Regions from separate parts of the Aeromonas encheleia genome, predicted to be linked through region 2. Evidence: predicted binding sites of a transcription regulator. Region 2 holds the regulator's gene; the other holds the start of a gene.
The links. The regulator LexA, encoded in region 2, represses DNA repair genes until DNA is damaged. The targets are predictions, from matches to a motif close to ANCTGTNTNNNNANACAGNT.
Positions count from the first base shown of each region.

Region 1: the regulator LexA is predicted to act here: its motif matches at 1,956-1,975, upstream of dinB (DNA polymerase IV).

Region 1 covers NZ_LR134376.1:3,514,079-3,518,493, forward strand. The annotation lists gene EL255_RS16155 (methyl-accepting chemotaxis protein) at 1-834, opposite strand, end outside; gene dinB (DNA polymerase IV) at 901-1,953, opposite strand; gene EL255_RS16165 (hypothetical protein) at 2,083-2,289, shown strand; gene nqrM ((Na+)-NQR maturation NqrM) at 2,363-2,587, opposite strand; gene EL255_RS16175 (FAD:protein FMN transferase) at 2,599-3,636, opposite strand; gene nqrF (NADH:ubiquinone reductase (Na(+)-transporting) subunit F) at 3,640-4,415, opposite strand, start outside.
Region 2 covers NZ_LR134376.1:4,252,523-4,256,937, forward strand. The annotation lists gene dinF (MATE family efflux transporter DinF) at 1-797, opposite strand, end outside; gene EL255_RS19790 (SCO family protein) at 820-1,446, opposite strand; gene EL255_RS19795 (hypothetical protein) at 1,646-1,936, opposite strand; gene lexA (transcriptional repressor LexA) at 2,303-2,929, opposite strand; gene plsB (glycerol-3-phosphate 1-O-acyltransferase PlsB) at 3,143-4,415, shown strand, end outside.

The DNA of each region.
Region 1 (4,415 bases), 740 kb from region 2:
CCTGACCTCGAATCCCTCCACCCCGGCCACTCGGCCCTCGTGGCTGAGCAGCAGCACCTTGCCCTGCCCCTCATAGAGGGTCTTGTCCATCTCCTCCACCAGGCTCTGCAGCCTGGTCAAGGAGATATCCACCCCGACCATGCCGAGCAGGGTCCCCTGCTCCAGCAGGGGCGCCGTCACCGAGGTCATCAGCACCTCCTGGGTGCCGACCTCGTCGAGATAAGGCTCGAGCAGGCAGAGGGCCCGCGAGCGGATGCTGCAGCTGTACCAGCCATTTTCCACCCCGCCGTTGGCGGTCGGCTTGTCGTCGGCCAGCACGGCCTCATCCATGACCTCCAGCGTCACCTTGCCATCGACCCTGGCCCAGTAACTGGAGAAACGCCCCTTGTCATTGGCCCCCAGCGCTGTCGAGCCCTGGTAGTTGGCGTCCTCGCCATCGAGCTGATTGGGCTCGAAGACCCCATAGACCCCGAGCAGGTTGGCGGACGATTCTGCCGCATCCTGCAGCTGCTGGTTCACCGCGCCGCGCAGCGCCTCCGAGTGGACGAAGTTGTCGGCCGCGTTCTTGCGCTGGAACAGTATGCCCTCGGCCAGCAGGGTGGCCCGGAAATAGGCTTCATCGAGATAGCTGGTCACCCTGGCCGCCTGGGTAGCACCCATGGCCTGCATCCAGTTCTCCGCCGCATGTTGCGCCTCCAGGGTGGTGGAAGTGAGTACCTGCTCCTGCATGCGAGCGGCATTGAAGAGGGAGGACGCCACCAGTGCCGCGGCACTGGCCAGTAAACAACAGCCGGCGATCAGGGTGATCCGGCCCTGAACAGAAAGAGAACTCATGCCACATTTCCTGACTTCTAAAGGTGTAAGTACTGTATCGGTTTAGGAAACTAAAACTTAACCATATCAACTCAGATCCAGGCTGAGTTGGTTGATTTCCCCGGCACCGGGCAGACCCACCACCAGGCCGAGCAGGCGAATGGGTTTTCCTTGAGCCCGTTGCAGCCCCTCGTGCAGCAGGTCGTGGAACAGGGCGGCCTGATAACCCCCGCGGCGGTAGACGGTGGTCTGCTGAAAGTCGGCAAACTTGAGCTTGATCCCCTGCCCCATCAGCGCCTCGGCGGGGCAGGCCCGGGCGAAGCGCAGCTCCAGCTCGGGGATGAGCTGGCTCAACACCTGCCAGCAGGCCGCCTCGTCCAGCACATCGCTGGCGAGGGTGGTCTCCACCCCTATGCTCTTGCGCACCCGCTGGGCCTGCACCGGCTGATCGTCCTGACCCCAGATCCGCCCCGTCAGCATCTCTCCCAGCTTGCCGAAGCGGGCGCAGAGCTCCTCGGCAGAGAGGGCCCTGGCGTCCTCGCAGGAGTAGAGCCCCTGGGACTCCAGCCGATCCGCGGTTTTGCGCCCTATGCCGGGCAGCTTGCCGAGGGGCAGCTGGCGCACGAACTCGTCCACCTCCTGCGGCCTTATCACGAACAGGCCGTCCGGCTTGCGCTGCTCGGAGGCGAGCTTGGCCAGAAACTTGTTCGGCGCGACCCCGGCCGAGGCGGTCAGCCCCAGCTCGCTGACGATGGCGGCGCGGATCTCGGCCGCCATCAGGGTGGCGCTGCCGCCGCAGTTGGGGCTGTCGGTGACGTCGAGGTAGGCCTCGTCCAGAGAGAGCGGCTCCACCAGCTCGGTGTAGCGCAGGAAGATGGCGCGCAGCTGGCGGGAGACCTCCTTGTAGAGCGCCATCCGGCCAGGGATGAGGACCAGTGGCGGGCAGAGCTTCATGGCCAGGCCGCTCGGCATGGCGGAGCGCACCCCGAAGCGGCGCGCCACATAGTTGCAGGTCGAGATGACGCCGCGCCGATCGGCGGAGCCGCCGATGGCCAGCGGCACCTCGCGCAGGGCCGGGTTGTCCCGCATCTCCACCGCGGCGAAGAAGCAGTCCATGTCGATGTGAATGATCTTGCGCATACCACTGTATAAATAGACAGGCAATATTCCCATGCTACCCCAGCACTGTCATTTCTGCCAGCACGCGAGCGGAGGAGAGAGAATAGACTCTTAAGGCACCGTTCAATCTGAGACTCAAGGAGGAGAGAGATGAGAAAATTCTGGCTGGGACTCTGCCTGCTGCCGCTGCTGGGCATGGCCAAGGATCAACCGACCGCGGAGTGCAGCTGGCTGTTCGAGCGCATCGAGCTGCTGGAGAAGGCCATCAAACAGGGGGACGAGCTCGGCACCCGGGAGGAGCTGGCGCGCTGGCAGGCGGAGTTCAACAAGAAGCGCTGTCGCCAGTACGACTACTGAGCGCCATAAAAAAGCGAGCCGACCATGGGTCGGCTCGCTGGCATTCGAGAGCGGTTGTGACAAAACACGCGAGTCAGATGATCCGGTTATCGACCAGCATCTTGCGACGGGCCTCTTCCTTGGCCATCTTCTTCTTGCGGTTATCGCAGGGCTCCGGGCAATCACACTCCTTTTCGATCCCTATAGTGCCGAGCCCTCCACAGGAACCGGAAATGGTCTTCTTCTGGAAGATGTAGCCGATGGCCATGGCCACCACTACCGCCAGAAACACCCCGAAGGTAATCAGAAAAATCTGCATGTTGTTACCCCTTACTTCTTAACCAGATAGGGCTTGAAGGCATCCGAATAGGCCTCTTCGAAGCCGTCGTCCGTCTTGGTGATGATGAAGATCGCCAGCCCCCGCTCCTTGGCATAGGCCAGGCTCTTCTGCGGCCCCATCACCATGAACACGGTCGCCAACCCGTCTGCGGTCATGCAGGAGGGGTGGATCACCGTCACCGAGACCATGCGATGTTGGATGGGCTTGCCCGTCACCGGATCTATGGTGTGGGAGAAGCGCTTGCCATCCATCTCGTAGTAGTTGCGATACTCACCCGAGGTGGCTACGCCGTTGTCCCCCGGCAGGATCACCTCCTGCACCGAGCCGGCATTGGCGGTCGGCTTCTCGATGGCGACGCGCCAGGGGTGTCCCTTGCCGTTGACGCCATTGATGCGCAGCTCACCGCCGATCTCCACCAGGTAGTTGCGCGACCCCAGGGATTCCAGATACTCGGCGACCTTGTCCACCCCGAAGCCCTTGGCGATGGCGGAGAGATCCACGTAGAGATCCGGAATGTCCTTCTGCAGGGTATCGGCATCGGCGGAGGTGATCACGTGCAGATTGCCCAGCCCCGTCTTCTGGCGGGTCTGGCTGATCAGCTCGTCGGACGGCACCTTGGTCGGCCGCTTGTCCGGGCCAAAGCCCCACAGATTGACCAGGGGACCCACGGTCACATCCAGTGCGCCGCGGCTCTCGCGGCCAATGTGAATGGCCTCGGTCACCACCCGCGCTGTGTCGCGGGACACCACCAGCGGGGTCGAGCCCTTGTGCTGGTTGAAGCGCGACAGCTCGGAATCCGGTCTGTAGGTCGACATCTGATCGTTGACCCGCTCCAGCAGGACATCGACTTCGGCCTGCAGCTTGGCCGCATCTGTGACGCTGCCATCCGCCACCTTGATGGAATAATAGGTACCCATGGTGCTGCCGGTGATGTGGATCTCCGGCTTGGATTGGACCGTTTCCTGACCGCACCCCGTCAAGAAAAAGGCTAGCCCGAAGGCTAGCCAGGTCTTTACAACACTGTGCATGGATTAACCACCAAAGTCATCCAAAAGGATGTTTTCGTCTTCAACACCGAGGTTTTTCAGCATGTTGATGACGGCAGCGTTCATGACGGGAGGCCCGCACATGTAGAACTCGCAATCTTCCGGCGCCTCGTGGTTCTTGAGATAGTTCTCGAACAGCACGTTGTGGATGAAGCCGGTGTAGCCATCCCAGTTGTCTTCCGGTTGCGGATCCGACAGGGCGACGTGCCACTGGAAGTTGTCGTTCTCGGCGGCCAGCATGTCGAAATCTTCGACATAGAACATCTCGCGCTTGGAACGGGCACCGTACCAGAAGCTCATCTTGCGCTTGGTCTTCAGGCGACGCAGCTGATCGAAGATGTGGGAGCGCATCGGCGCCATGCCCGCACCACCGCCGACGAACACCATCTCGGCGTCGGTGTCCTTGGCGAAGAACTCACCGAACGGACCCGAGATGGTCACCTTGTCACCAGCTTTCAAGCTGAAGATATAGGAGGACATCTGGCCGGGAGGCGCGGTCCAGTTGCTGGGCGGCGGGGTCGCGATCCGCACGTTCAGCATGATGATGCCGAACTCTTCCGGATAGTTGGCCATGGAATAAGCACGGATGATCGGCTCATTGACCTTGGACTCCAGCTCGAAGATCTTGAAGCGATCCCAGTCCCCGCGATACTCCTCGGGAATATCGAAGTTCTTGTACTGCACGTGGTGGGCAGGGGCTTCGATCTGGATATAACCACCGGCGCGGAACGGCACGCTCTCGCCGTCCGGGATCTGCAGCT
Region 2 (4,415 bases):
TGCAGGGTCATAAAGGCAAAACAGAGCTGCAGGCAGAGAGAGCGGATGAAGATATCCCGATTCAGGCCGAGCAGGCGCCGCAGCGCCGGCCACTGTCGCCAGCGCTGCCAGGCCCCCTGCCACACGTCGGCGGACAGATGGCGCAGTTGGCGGCTCACCAGCCAGAGTCCCACCCCCAGCGCGCCGTAGTCGGCCAGCAACGAGGCGGCGGCGACCCCCTTGACCTGCCAGCCCAGCCCCAGCACGAACCAGGCGTCCAGTACCATGTTGATGAGGTTGCTCAGGATCAGCAGCAGCATGGGGCTGCGGGCATCCTGCATGCCCAGCAGCCAGCCCATGATGACCAGGTTGCACAGCGCGGCCGGGGCACTCCAGATCCGCACCGACACGTATTCCCCGGCATAACCCTGCACCTCGGGCGAGCCGCCACTGAGCGCGATGAGCGCCGGCAGGAAGGGCAGCAACAGGAGCAGCAGTGCGGTGCCCAGACCAATGGCCAGACCCAGCGCCCGCGCCAGGGTGTCCAGCTGTCCCTCGGCGCTGGCGGCGCCATGAGCCTGGGCGGTCAGCCCGGTGGTGGACATGCGCAGGAAACCGAGCAGCCAGAAGAGGAGGTTGATGAGGGTGGCGCCGACCGAGACGCCGCCGAGGAACCAGGCCTGGCCGAGATGACCGATCACCCAGGTGTCCACCAGCCCGAGCAGCGGGGTGGTGATATTGGAAAACACCATGGGCAGGGCCAGGGCAAACACGGCCCTGTGACGCCTGGGATCCCGCAGCCAGGGCGGGATCAGCATGGGCAGGGCCACTGTTGGGGCATCATTCGTCGGCCAACCGCACTATCCGGCCAAAATCGGAGACCAGGGTCGTCATCGCCACATGGGGCACCTGCCCATCCACCATCTGGGGACGGAACACCGCCACCAGCTTGCCCTGCGGATCGATCAGCACTATGGAAGCCGAGTGGTCGATCAGGTAATCCTTGTCCCCGCTCTCCGCCATTGAGTAGACGAGGCCGAGGTTGCGCACGAAGGGGAACAGATGGTTGTGGGGACCGGTGGCGGCCTTGAACTCCGGCTGGAAGAAGGCGGTATATCGCTTGAGGCGGGCGCTGTCATCCCGCTGCGGATCCGCCGAGACGAAGACCACCTGGCTGCTGGGGGCGATTTTTTTCAGCTCAGGATAGACGGAGCGCAGATCCGCCAGCGTGGTCGGGCAGATGTCCGGGCAATAGGTATAACCGATGAACAGGAAGGTCCAGTGGCCACTCAGGCTGTCCGGGGTGAAGGCCTGCCCCTCGGCGTCGGTGAGCGTGAAAGGATTGATGTCCCGGCCCTGTGCGTAGTAGTCCGCCTGCTCGGGCAGGGCGGGCTGGCTCCAATGGTAGGCAGCCATCATGCCGCCGACCAGCAGCAGAAACAGCAGGGGGTAACGAGGTTTAACCATATAAAACAAAGCCTTGCTAGTCTAATCAGCCGAAGAAAGGGCTAAACGAATGGCTATTGTAACCCGCTCGGCACCCTTTTTGGCTACCCAAGGTCCGGATAGCGGTCTGGCGGAGGCTCGACAATTGGGGGAAACAGGCTGGGCCGACAAGCAAACAGAAGCCCCATATTGGATGGGGCTCGCAATAGATCCGGGTAACTCAGGGGCGCCGTCTGTGCTGCGCCTGCGTACGCTTGGCAACGGTGTGCAGCGGCACGACCGGGGCCGTCCAGGGGGCATCCGGCAGCCCCATGTCATGGTGGCGGCGAAACAGCCGCACCAGACGGACTATCTTGTCCTTGGGGCAGCCCAGCCAGATGGTCCAGCCATCGCCCTTGTGATAAACCCAGAGCGCATAAAACCACGTCATCCGGCTGCCCTTGATGAAGCGGGTAATGGAAGATGCGGGCGCTGCGGCCAGACCCGGATCCCATGGCGAGCTTGAAGCCATACCTGTCCTCCTTGCTCAACAGGTCACGCCGACCAGCCCCCTGGACACCCCAAGACACTGTCGCGTGCTGACTGTACGAGTCGCTTCGGGCCTTTGGCTCGCTCGATGTGCGAGCGCCCGAAGACTCTCCCTTCTATCCCGCGCCGCCTCGGCGCAGCGCCAGTGATGCATGCTCGCGGCCTTATGCTGGCCACTCAGGCAACCATCCGGGCCAGCGCTGGCGCACCGGGCCTTATCAAAGGATATATCCGAAATGCCCGCCGTGCGGCGGTGAGATGGAGACAAAAATGGCGGTCATCAGGGAGGACGCAAGCTAACGGGGGAAAAGGGGCAAAACGAGACGGCCTCCCGCAGGAGGCCGTGCCGTTACATCCAGTCGGCGTTGCGGATCACGCCGACGGCCAGACCTTCGATGGTGAGGTGCTGGCTGGAGAGATCCACCTCGATGGGAGAGAGCTCTTCGTTCTCCGGCAGCAGCCACACCTGGCTGCCCTTGCGCTGGAAGCGCTTGACGGTGACATCCTCATCGAGGCGAGCCACCACCACCTGGCCATTGCGCACTTCCTGGGTCTTGTGCACCGCCAGCAGGTCGCCATCCATGATGCCGATGTTCTTCATGCTCATCCCCTGCACCCGCAGCAGGAAGTCTGCCCGCGGATGGAACAGAGCAGGATCCACCTGATAGTGGCTCTCTATGTGCTCCTGGGCCAGGATCGGCTCACCGGCCGCAACCTTGCCGATCAGCGGCAAGCCGCTCTCTTCCGGCGCGACTTCCTCTTCCTCGAGCAGCAGCCTGATACCGCGGGAGGTACCGGGCATGATCTCGATGACCCCTTTCTTGGCCAGGGCCTTCAGATGTTCCTCGGCCGCATTGGCCGACTTGAAACCAAGCTTCTGGGCGATCTCGGCACGAGTCGGCGGCATGCCGGTCTCGCTCATGTTTACCTTGATCAGCGCCAGCACTTCGGCCTGGCGGGGGGTAAGAGGTTTCATAGGATTGGCACCTGTTTTTTTATACAGCACACTGGCAGTATATACAGTGCTGGGGCCAAGGCAAGGCGTTGCTGACATTTGTCGCATCCTTGTCGCACTTCTTGCCAGGAAATAGACCATTCTTGATCCTGCACAGCCACTCATCGTACCTCTCGGCGACAAGCCAACGGTGATTTGTTATGCTCACGCCGCATTTTTTGGAGAGCAGCACCCATGTCCATAGGACAGAACATTTCCAGAGCCATACTGCAATGGCCTATCAGCGGCTTGGTCAATCACAAGAGCCTGCCGGAAAACCCCATTACAGAACTGAACCTGGACCCGGCCAGACCCATTGTCTATGCCCTGAAAACCAGCTCGATCACCGACCTGATGACGCTGCAGCAATGCTGCGAGGATCTCGGTCTGCCCGGTCCCTTCACCCCGCTGGAGCTCGGTGACCAGCTGCTGCCGCGCTACGTCTGCCTGGATCGTCCGCCTCCCCTGTTCGGAAAACGCAACAAGCCACTCCCCTTCTTGCAAGAGTTTCACCAGCTGCTGGATCTGCACAAGCAGGATCCGGCGCTGGATATCCAGGTCGTGCCCGTCACCCTGTTCTGGGGCCGCGCCCCGGGCCGCGAGGGTGAAGAGGCCTCCGGCTGGAACATCATCAGCAGCCTGGCCCCGAACAGGCTCAAGAAGGCGATGATCGTGATCCTCAAGGGTCGCGAAAACCTGGTACGCTTCTCGCCGCCACTTTCCCTGCGCCATATGGCGGACAAGCACGGCACCGACGAGGCCATAGCCCACAAGCTGGCGCGGGTGGCCCGCACCCACTTCAGCCGCCAGCAGCTGGCGGCGACCGGCCCCAAGCTGCCGAACCGCAACCTGCTGTTCAAGCAGTTGCTGGATTCCAGCGTGATCCAGCAGGCGATCGAGGAAGAGGCCCAGCGCGAGGGCATCAGCCTGGAGAAGGCCCAGAAGCGCGCCCACGGCTACATGGACGAGATCGCCGCCAACTTCTCTTTCCGGCTGATCCGGCTCGGCGAGACTTTCCTCGGTTGGCTGTGGAACAAGCTCTACCGCGGCCTGTCGGTCAACGGCGCCGAGCGGGTGCGCCAGCTGGCGCAGGAAGGCCACGAGATCGTCTACGTGCCCTGCCATCGCAGCCACATGGATTACCTGCTGCTCTCCTACGTCATCTATCACCAGGGCATGGTGCCGCCCCACATCGCGGCCGGCATCAATCTCAACTTCTGGCCGGCGGGCCCCATCTTCCGCCACGGCGGCGCCTTCTTCATTCGCCGTACCTTCAAGGGCAACCCGCTCTACAGCACCGTATTCCGCGAATACCTGAATCTGCTGTTCGCCAAGGGCTACTCGGTGGAGTTCTTCACCGAGGGCGGGCGTTCGCGCACCGGGCGCCTGCTGCCGCCCAAGACCGGGATGCTGGCCATGACACTGCAGGCCATGATGCGCGGGCTGGACAGGCCGGTGACCCTGGTCC